Regions from separate parts of the Arthrobacter sp. 7Tela_A1 genome, predicted to be linked through region 1. Evidence: riboswitches for the same ligand, from Rfam matches in the RefSeq annotation. Region 1 holds a riboswitch; each other region holds the start of a gene.
What was found. A riboswitch is a leader RNA that binds a small molecule or an ion and turns the genes downstream of it on or off. The one in region 1 is predicted to bind S-adenosylmethionine.

Region 1 (3,268 bases):
TCTCCAGCACGGAGGTGACGATGTTCCAGCCGGCACGGCCGCCGGAGAGGTGGTCCAGCGTGGACAGCTGCCGGGCGAACTGGAACGGATGGCTCTGGACAACGGAGGACGTCGCCGCCAGCCCAATGTTCCGGGTGGCGCCGGACAGTGCTGCGAGCAGCAGCAGCGGATCGTTGGCCGGCACCTGCAGCCCGCGGCGCACATGGGAGGCCCAGCCGCCGTCGTGGTTTCCGTACAGGCCCACGACGTCGGCGAAGAACAGGGCGTCGAACTTCGCGTCTTCGAGCTGCCGGGCAAGGTCTGTCCAGAAGGACAATTCGTTGAAGCGGTGCTGTTCGGCGTCAGGGTGGCGCCACTGGCCGCCGCGGATGTGGCTGGTGGTGTTCATCAGGAAGGCGTTCAACAGCAGGCGGGGCCGGGGCCCGGAAAAACGGGTACTTGGAGTGCTCATGGAGGAAACTTTCGGTAGGAGGGGAAGCTAGAGGCGCTTGTCAGCGCGGCGGGAGAACCAGGAGCCGCCCAGCTGCACGGCCTGGACCAGCAGGACCATCAGCACAATCGCGGTGAGCATCAGCCCGGTTTCGTAGCGGTAGTAGCCGTACCGGATGGCAAAGTCACCGATTCCGCCGCCGCCCACCAGTCCGGCCATGGCGGAGTAGGAGATGAAGCTGACGGTCATGATGGTGACGGAGCTGATCAGGGCCGGACGCGCTTCGACCAGCAGGACGTCGCGAACGATTTGCCCGCGGGTGGCGCCCATGGACCGGGCGGCCTCCACCACGCCGCCGCCCAGAGCGGTGATGTTCTGCTCCACGAACCGGGCAAAGTAGGGGATGGCGTTGATGGTCAGCGGCACGATGACGGCCGCGGTGCCGATGGTGGTTCCCACCACGAAGCGGGTGAAGGGGATGATCGCGATCAGCAGGATCAGGAACGGAAAGGAACGCACCAGGTTCACCAGAGAGTCCAGGACCCGGTGCAGCCGCGGTTTGTGCCCCAGCCCGTCCGGCCCCAGGGCGTAGAGCAGCACGCCCAGCGGGGTGCCGATCAGCACCGCCAGCGGGATCGCGACCAGCAGCATGGTGCCGGTCTGCCCCAGTGCGGCGAGCAGTTCCGGCCAGACTTCGGCAATGCGCTCAAGCAACGCGGGCTCCTTCCCGGCGCGCAGCCCGGTCCAGGGAGATTTCGTCAGAGATCAGGTACCGTCCGATCGAGGTGGCCGGCGTGAACCCTGGCCGGGCCAGCTCCGTGAGCGCGAACTGCTCCACGACCCGGCCTTCCTCCATGACGGCCACGTTGTCCGCTATGGCTTTGATGACGTTCATTTCGTGCGTCACCACCACGATCGTGATGCCGAACCGCGCGTTGACGTCGCTGAGGTACTGCAGCACGGACGCGGTGGTGCGGGGGTCGACGGCGGAGGTCGGCTCATCGCACAGCAGCACCTTGGGCCGGGTGGCCAGGGCACGGGCTATGGCAACCCGCTGCTTCTGACCACCGGAGAGCTTCGCCGGGTACGTCCGCGCTTTCTCCGACAGGTCGACGACGGCGAGCGCCTCCAGTGCGCGGGCCCTGCGTTCGGCAGCGTTCTTCACTCCCGCGAACTTGAGCGAGAGCTCCACGTTCTGCGCGGCTGTGCGGTTATTCAGCAGGTTGAAGTGCTGGAAGATCATCCCGATCTCATGCCGTGCGGCGCGCAGCTCGGCATCGGCCAGAGCTGTCAGGTCCGTTCCGTCCACCAGGACCCGGCCCGAGGCGGGACGTTCCAGGAGGTTGATGTTGCGCAGCAGCGTGGATTTACCCGCACCGGAAAACCCGATGATGCCCTGGATGCTGCCTTTGGGGATGTCCAGGGACACGTTGTCCACGGCGGTGAAACTGGATCCGCCGGTGTCAAAAACGGTCGAAACATTCTCGATCCGGATCATGCTCTCCTCCTTCAGGTTGTGAAGGTGCGCGCCGCGGAGTCCACGGCTTCAGCGCGCCGAGGCACGTTTGAAGGGGACCAAAAGATAGCGGGTGCTTCTCCATCGGTCCTGGCGGTAGCACCCCTCTGCTCCGTATGAATTACGGAAGGGGTTGCTGCGGCGTCACGGAGCCAGGTCTCTCAGCCGCTCTGGATGGTTACGGGTTCATGCTGTCCGCTGGCGAGAGCCCGCGCAATGTTGTGACCGCATATGACGCAGTGCGTCCGGGCGTGACGTGCACCACCTGGGTCGCCAAGAGTTTTCCCACGTACGGCGCGGGCTGGGGCCTGCAGCATCTTCGTCGGGCAGGATGGAAGGCGTGATTCCGACGCAGCGCCCGCCGCTTTCCACCGATCTCAGCGAAACGGAGTACCTCCGCTGGTATTGGCTGAAGGAGGAATTGCAGGCCTTCGCCCGGGCAAACGGCCTCAGCGCCGCAGGCTCAAAGGCCACTGTCAGCTCACGCGTCGCGGCTTGCCTGGCTGGACGGTCCCTGGCGGAAGCGCCCGGCCGCCCGCCGCGCCGGCCGGCGCCGCTGGTCCCGCCGCTGACGATCCATACGGTGGTTCCTGCCGGACATCCGTGCAGCCAGGTGCTCCGGGAGTTCTTCGTCAACGCACTGGGACCCGGTTTCCGGTTTGATGCGCCCATGCGGGCGTTCTTCGCGGCCAATGACGGCACTGCGACGCTGGCCGCGGCCCTGGACCACTGGCATGCCACCCGATCCGCCGCCGCCCGGCCAATCGGGCCTCAGTTTGAGCTCAACCGGTTCTCCCGGGACTGGCATGCCTCCCACCCCGGCGGCACCCGGGACCAGATGCTCGCGGCGTGGAAAAGCCACCGTTCACTGCCGGTGGACCTGCGCCCGACAGGTCCGGCTCAGTCCTAGAGCCCGAAGCGTCCCGCTTCAATAACGGGGCAGGTATCCATGACGACGTCGAGCCCCGCTTCGGCGGCGCGCTGGGCGGCCGCCTCATCCACGACGCCGAGCTGCAGCCAGACGGCTTTGGCTCCAACCTCGATGGCCTGGTCCACAATGTCCCCGACCCGGGATGAATTCACGAAACAGTCGACGACGTCGATCTGGCCCGGGATCTCAGCCAGCCTGGTGTATCCCTTGTTGCCGAAGACGTCGTCGCCGGCCAGGTTCACCGGGACGATCTCCATCCCCAGCGAGTCCTGGACGAATTTGGAAACACCCACCGCGGGCCGCAGCGGATTATTCGAGAGACCCACCACTGCCCAGCGTCCTTTGGATGAGAGCAGGCGGGATATAACCTCGGGATCATTGCGGTGTGCCA
Region 2 (3,268 bases), on a different contig from region 1:
GCCTCCGGCGCTGCGCTCTATGCCGTGAGCTGCCTTGGCTACGCACTGGCCGGTTCCTTGTCCGTTGCCTTCGGTGCGGCGATCCTGGGCGGTGTGGGCGGGGCCCTCTTCTGGGTGTCGGTCCGCGCCCTTGCCGCAGAGTACCTGGACCGTGATTCAGGTTCCATGGCGGGCCTGCTCTCCTCCGAAGCATTTGGTTCCTGGTTTTTCTGGGTGCCGGCGATGGTGCTGCTGCCCGCCGTCGGATTTGCCGGAGTCCTGGGTGCCCTCGCCCTCGCCTGTACCGCCGCCGCCGTGGTGCTGCTTTGCGCTCCGCGCAGGCGTCCGACGTCGCCGGAAGACGGTTCCGGGCCGGTTCGGGACTCGCTGCATCCACCGCGGAGCTACCGCGGCGATGTGGTCCGGATGGCTCCCCTGCTGTTTGTCGCCGGAGGAACAGCCGTGGCCGAAGCCGGCGTCGGCCTGCTGCTCCTGCTGCACCTGCAGGGAGCATTTGGGCTTGAGGTCTACCAGATCGCGCTGGTGTATCTCCCCGGCGGGATAGTGCTCACCATGCTGCCGCGGATGCTGCACCGGTTCGTGCAGCGGTACGGACGCCGCACGGGCTACGTCACAGCGAGCATCGCCTCGGCGCTGACGGCGGCCGGACTCGCCTTCTCCCCAGCACCCCTGGCCATAGCGGCGCTCTGGGTACTCACGTGCGTTTCCTGGGCGCTGTTGCTGCCGATGTACGGGGAGGTAGCCGCCGAGCTGAACCCGCGCCTCCTCGGCCGGGCGATGAGCATTCTCGGAAACGCGGGTCTGCTCGGCGCAGCCGTTGGTTCGCTGCTCGCGGGCTTCCTGTACGCCGGGGACTCCTGGCAGGCCGCCTGCCTGGTCTTCGCTGCCATCCTGCTGGCCGGAAGCGTGCTGGGACCGCTGGCGCTGGCGAAGATGGGCGTCCGGGACCGTCCCGGTCCGGACACGGCGAACACACCCCGGGAGCTGCTGCCGGAATAACGGCCGCACTCCCAAGACACCCCGTTACGAACTGTTGCGGCGTATGTACGCCGTGCACCCCGGGTTTGCACCCGCCATGCCGCGCCCCTAGATTGGTGGACAGAATCAAGAGTTCCAGCCACAGGCCCTGGCCGGCTGGACGGCAACCCTCTCGCCGTAGCGGGGTGCTCCAGGTGACGATTCGGCGGCTCCGGCGGATTTCCCGGTGCCGCAAGTACAGCACCTTCGCTGCTGCCCAGCACGGAGATGCGTCAGGCGAAGGATCCCCATGTCTCTTGAAACCGATTTTCAGCCGGCGGCACTCCGCCGTGCCTTTGGCCGTTTTCCGTCAGGTATTGCCGCGCTGTGTGCCGTGGTCGACGGCGTTCCCCAGGGGATCGTCGCCTCGTCCTTCACCGTAGGGGTGTCCATGGACCCGCCGCTGGTGATGTTCGCCGTGCAGAACACCTCCCGGACCTGGCCGGTGCTGAAGCAGGCGGGGCGCATCGGAGTCTCCGTCCTGGGTTCCGGGCACGACGGCGTCTGCCGCCAGATCGCTTCCCGCGACGGCGACCGCTTTGCCGGACTCGACCTGCACGACGCCGCTTCCGGTGCCCTGTTCCTCGACGAGGCAGCGCTCTGGCTGGAGACGTCGGTGGAGAACGAGGTCCCGGCCGGGGACCACGCCGTAGTGCTGCTCCGGGTCCATGGCTATTCCACCCACGGGGATGCCCATGAGCCACTCGTCTTCCACGGTTCGGCGTTCCGCAATCTGGCGGTTCCTGCCTTCGCCTGACCGGCGGAAACTCATCGAACCCATATGGACTCATCGAGCCCGCGCAAACTCATGAAGCACACAGCGGCTCACAGGAGTCTGTCCAGCCTGGAAACCCGTTCCGGTCTTCCGCCGGGGCCACTCCCCCGCAAATCCTGGGACGGGAGGGCGTGCTGGATGAGTTCCAGTACGGACTCCGAAAGCACAGTGCCCGGCACACCCTTCGGTGGCCGGGCACTGTTAGCTGCAGTTAAGCCTCTGCGGGCTTCTCCTGCTTCTTCTCCGGCTTGAAGTCCACGCCGGCTTCCTTGCGCTGCTGGGCGCTGATCGGCGCCGGAGCGGAGGTCAGCGGATCGTAGCCGCCGCCGGACTTCGGGAAGGCGATGACGTCGCGGATGGAGTCGGCACCGGCCAGCAGGGCCACCACGCGGTCCCACCCGAAGGCGATGCCGCCGTGCGGCGGAGCGCCGTACTTGAAGCCTTCGAGCAGGAAGCCGAACTGCTCCTGGGCGGTCTCCTCGGAGATGCCCATGACCTTGAACACGCGTTCCTGCACGTCGCGGCGGTGGATACGGATGGAACCGCCGCCAATCTCGTTGCCGTTGCACACGATGTCGTAGGCGTAGGCCAGGGCCGAGCCGGGATCCGTGTCAAAGGTGTCCACAAACTCGGGCTTCGGCGAGGTGAAGGCGTGGTGCACGGCAGTCCACTCGCCTTCGCCTGCGGCAACGTCACCGGCGGCAACGGCCGCGGCGGCGGGCTCGAACATCGGGGCGTCAACGATCCAGACGAAGGCCCAGTCCTTGGGATCGATCAGGCCGGTGCGGTGGCCAATTTCCACGCGGGCCGCACCGAGCAGGGCCCGTGCGGAGGACGCGTCGCCGGCGGCGAAGAAGATGCAGTCGCCGGGCTTGGCGCCGACCTTCTCGGCCAGGTTCTCGCGCTCGAAGTCGGTGAGGTTCTTGGCGACCGGACCGGTGAGGGTGCCGTCTTCCTGGACCAGCACATAGGCCAGGCCCTTGGCACCGCGCTGCTTGGCCCATTCCTGCCAGGCATCCAGCGTGCGGCGGGCCTGCGAGGCACCGCCCGGCATCACGACGGCGCCGACGTACGGTGCCTGGAAGACACGGAAGGTGGTGTCCTTGAAGAACTCGGTGAGCTCAGTCAGTTCCAAGCCGAAGCGCAGGTCCGGCTTGTCCGAGCCGTAGCGTGCCATGGCGTCGGCGTAGGTCATCCGGGCGATCGGGGTCTGGATCTCGACGCCGATCAGCTTCCACAGCGCCTTCACGATCTGCTCGCCGAGGGCAATGATGTCGTTCTCTTCCACGAAGCTGGCTTCGATGTCCAGCTGTGTGAACTCCGGCTGGCGGTCAGCGCGGAAGTCTTCGTCGCGGTAGCAGCGGGCAATCTGGTAGTACTTCTCGAAGCCGCCCACCTGCAGCAGCTGCTTGAACAGCTGCGGGGACTGCGGCAGCGCATACCAGGAACCCGGGGCCAGGCGTGCCGGGACCACAA
Region 3 (3,268 bases), on a different contig from region 1:
TGCTCGAAGGGCAGGTACGCAGCCATGTCCAGAACGGTTTGGGCCCTGGATGTGACGGGCAGTCCGTCGACCGTAGCCAGCGGTTCCAGCAGGCGTCTCCGAGCCCAGCGGAGGTCACCGTGGCTGTGTCCGTTGACGGGAGACAACGCGAGCAGCATGACCTCACGCGCCGTTCCGATCGTCGGAATTCCCCAGATCGCGGCCGCCGACTGCTGGATGAGGACCCGTCGGGTCCTTCCGGATTCTACGGCCGCCGCGAGTCTTAAGCGCTCGCGCTCCCAGGGGCGAAGCCCGGCCCAGGACTGTCCATCCAGATAGACGCCGGGTCTGACCCGGACCAGCTCTCCCCTTGTGCACCGCAGTGCGAGGGAACGACGTCCGGGCCCGTCACGATCGGCATCGACGGAGAAAAGCAGGTCTGCGCTCATGGATCCAGCGTGGAATGCTGCGGGGTCAAACACGGGGTGCAGCAACGAATCTGTGGACAAGGTCAGGCCCTTGCAGCGGGCGGTCCTTGTCGGAAAAACTGCGTTAAGGGCGGAATAATCCGCTAAGGGAAAATCCGGTCATGGCGCCGCGCAGTATTTTCCCAGGAGGTCTAGAAAGTTCCGGAACGCAGCAAAACCGGGTCACAGAATGCAGTGTTTTCCCTTTGTGCAGCGTTTCGGAGGACTGAGTGCAGCAAAACCGCGGAGTGCAGCAAAACCCCGGAGTGCAGCGGAACGCCGGAGTGCAGCGGAACGCCGGCACTGAGCACGGTGGCAAGGCGGCAAGGCGCGCAGTGTGGGCGGGCTAGCCGGATCCCTGGGACGAAGCGCAACCGGATCCCAGGGAAGAAGCACAGCCGGATTCCTGGACGAAGTGCACCGAATCGCCGGAACGCGGGAAGTGGTGGCTGGGAACTAAGCACCGGGACAGCGGCCACAGCCTTCACCAAGACTGACGGGCCCGGCCCGAAGGAGAGGGGAACCCCGGCCACGAAGGCAACGGAACCTAGATCTCGACGAGACCCTTCTCAGTCCCGAAGGTCACAGACATGATGCCGGGGGTTCCCTTGGGGGAGACCCAGGTGACGCCAAGGCCGTCGAGCGGGTTCTCCACCGGCTGGCCGAGCCATTCGGTGACGCGCTGGGCGGACCCGGCAATCTTAAGGGAATCCAGGGAGACTGTGCCCGCAAAGGCACGGGAGGGATGGAGGTCGGCCTTGTCCTCATCCCAGCGGAGCATATAGGGGACCTGCGGGTCGGCGATCAGGCCGTTGATGCCGATCTGCTGCCACGTCAGTTCCTGCCCGTCGGGGAACTTGCGGTTTCCGGGGACGGCGGAGCGGCCGAGCCGTTCCTCGAAAGGTGCGAGGTCGTCCACGGCGACGCACCAGCCCATCCAGCCGCCGCCTGCCTCGGACCGGGCACGGACGGCCTGGCCAAAAGGTGCCTTGTCGGAAGCGGGGTGATTCAGGACCTCAACCACTTCCAGGTACTGCTGGTTGGCCAACGGAATGATCATGTTCCGGGTGCCAAAGCGGGGATGCACCCCGCCCTTCACAAAGTCGGTTCCAAGGGCAGAAGCAATACGTTCCGTGGTGGCCAGCAGGCCGTCGGATTCGCAGGCGTAAGAAACATGATCCAGGCGCATGCGAACATCTTGGCACGTTGTGACCTGTGTCTCGACCAAGGCAAGCCTTAGCTCCGCAAAACGTATCTGGATCTGCGGATTTTCCCGGATTCACGCTGCGTCATATGGGTTGCGCAACTCCGGCTCCGTTGGTTCTATTGGTACAGGTCATGAGTGCCAGCAGATAGCCCCGGCTTGCTGGCCGGCAACCCTCCAACCGCGGTGGGGTGCCCCGGGTGAAGACCTGGCTGGACACCACAAAGGGTGTCCCGGCAAGCGCGGGCCACACGTCTGGTACCGGAGTTCTTCCGGCATCGGTACCTGTGGGGCCCCTGGTCATTAAGGGAGCAACATGTCTGCCAACTGGTCATTCGAAACCCGCCAGATCCATGCAGGACAGGAGCCCGACGCCACCACCGGCGCCCGTGCCCTTCCCATCTACCAAACGACGTCCTTCGTTTTCCCCAGCGCAGAAGCGGCAGCGAACCGTTTCGCGCTCGCAGAGCTGGCTCCGATCTACACCCGGATCGGCAACCCCACCCAGGAAGCAGTGGAGAACCGCATCGCTTCCCTGGAAGGCGGCGTTGGGGCCCTGCTGCTTGCCTCCGGGCAGGCCGCGGAAACCTACGCGATCCTCAACCTGGCCCAGGCAGGGGACCACATCGTGGCCAGCCCCAGCCTGTACGGCGGAACGTACAACCTCTTCAAGCACACCCTGAAGAAGTTCGGCATCGACGTCACCTTCGTCGCCGACCCGGACAACCTGGACCAGTGGCGCGAAGCCGTGCAGCCCAACACCAAGGCATTCTTTGGCGAAGTCGTCTCCAATCCACGCCAGGATGTCCTGGACTTGGAGGGACTTTCCGCCGTCGCGCATGAGGCGGGCATTCCCCTCATCGTGGACAACACGCTGTCCACCCCTTACCTCATCCGCCCCATCGAATGGGGAGCGGACATCGTGGTGCACTCCGCCACCAAGTACCTCGGAGGGCACGGCACCGCGATGGCCGGCGTGATCGTGGACTCCGGCAACTTCGACTTCGCCGCCGATCCGGAAAAGTTCCCCGGCTTCAATAGCCCTGATGAGAGCTACAACGGCCTGGTGTACGCCCGGGACCTCGGGGTCAACGGTGCACTGGGCGCCAACCTGGCCTTCATCCTGAAGGCACGGGTCCAGCTGCTGCGGGACCTCGGTTCGGCAGTATCACCGTTCAACGCTTTCCTGATCGGCCAGGGTCTGGAAACGCTCAGCCTCCGGCTGGAGCGGCACGTTCAAAACGCCGTCGCCGTCGCGGAATGGCTGGAGACGCACGACGACGTCCTTTCCGTCGCGTACGCAGGCCTGAAGTCCAGCCCGTGGTACGAACGAGGCCGCAAGTACGGGCCCCGCGGCACCGGTGCGATCGTGTCCTTTGAAATCGACGGGGGTGTCGAAGCCGGCAAGCGCTTCGTCGATGCGCTCCAGCTGCACTCGCACGTGGCGAACGTCGGCGACGTCCGCTCGCTGGTGATCCATCCGGCGTCGACCACCCACAGCCAGCTGGGGGCGGAGGCCCAGACAGCGGCAGGGGTCAGCCCGGGCCTGGTGCGGCTCTCGGTCGGGTTGGAGCACGTGGATGACATCATTGCGGACCTCGACGCCGGATTCCGCGCC

Region 2: another riboswitch for S-adenosylmethionine. It lies ahead of TVB01_RS15435 (flavin reductase family protein); the one in region 1 lies ahead of TVB01_RS13905 (methionine ABC transporter ATP-binding protein).
Region 3: another riboswitch for S-adenosylmethionine. It lies ahead of TVB01_RS00050 (bifunctional o-acetylhomoserine/o-acetylserine sulfhydrylase); the one in region 1 lies ahead of TVB01_RS13905 (methionine ABC transporter ATP-binding protein).

Annotation. Positions count from the first base shown of each region.
Region 1 is NZ_JAXIOO010000039.1:4,551-7,818, reverse strand. Features, by position in the region: gene TVB01_RS13915 (LLM class flavin-dependent oxidoreductase) at 1-451, opposite strand, end outside; gene TVB01_RS13910 (methionine ABC transporter permease) at 479-1,144, opposite strand; gene TVB01_RS13905 (methionine ABC transporter ATP-binding protein) at 1,137-1,928, opposite strand; SAM riboswitch class I at 2,025-2,127, opposite strand; gene TVB01_RS13900 (hypothetical protein) at 2,287-2,856, shown strand; gene TVB01_RS13895 (CoA-binding protein) at 2,853-3,268, opposite strand, start outside.
Region 2 is NZ_JAXIOO010000051.1:15,391-18,658, reverse strand. Features, by position in the region: gene TVB01_RS15440 (MFS transporter) at 1-999, shown strand, start outside; SAM riboswitch class IV at 1,103-1,222, shown strand; gene TVB01_RS15435 (flavin reductase family protein) at 1,268-1,774, shown strand; gene aspS (aspartate--tRNA ligase) at 2,004-3,268, opposite strand, start outside.
Region 3 is NZ_JAXIOO010000001.1:7,589-10,856, forward strand. Features, by position in the region: gene TVB01_RS00045 (VOC family protein) at 994-1,635, opposite strand; SAM riboswitch class IV at 1,781-1,899, shown strand; gene TVB01_RS00050 (bifunctional o-acetylhomoserine/o-acetylserine sulfhydrylase) at 1,967-3,268, shown strand, end outside.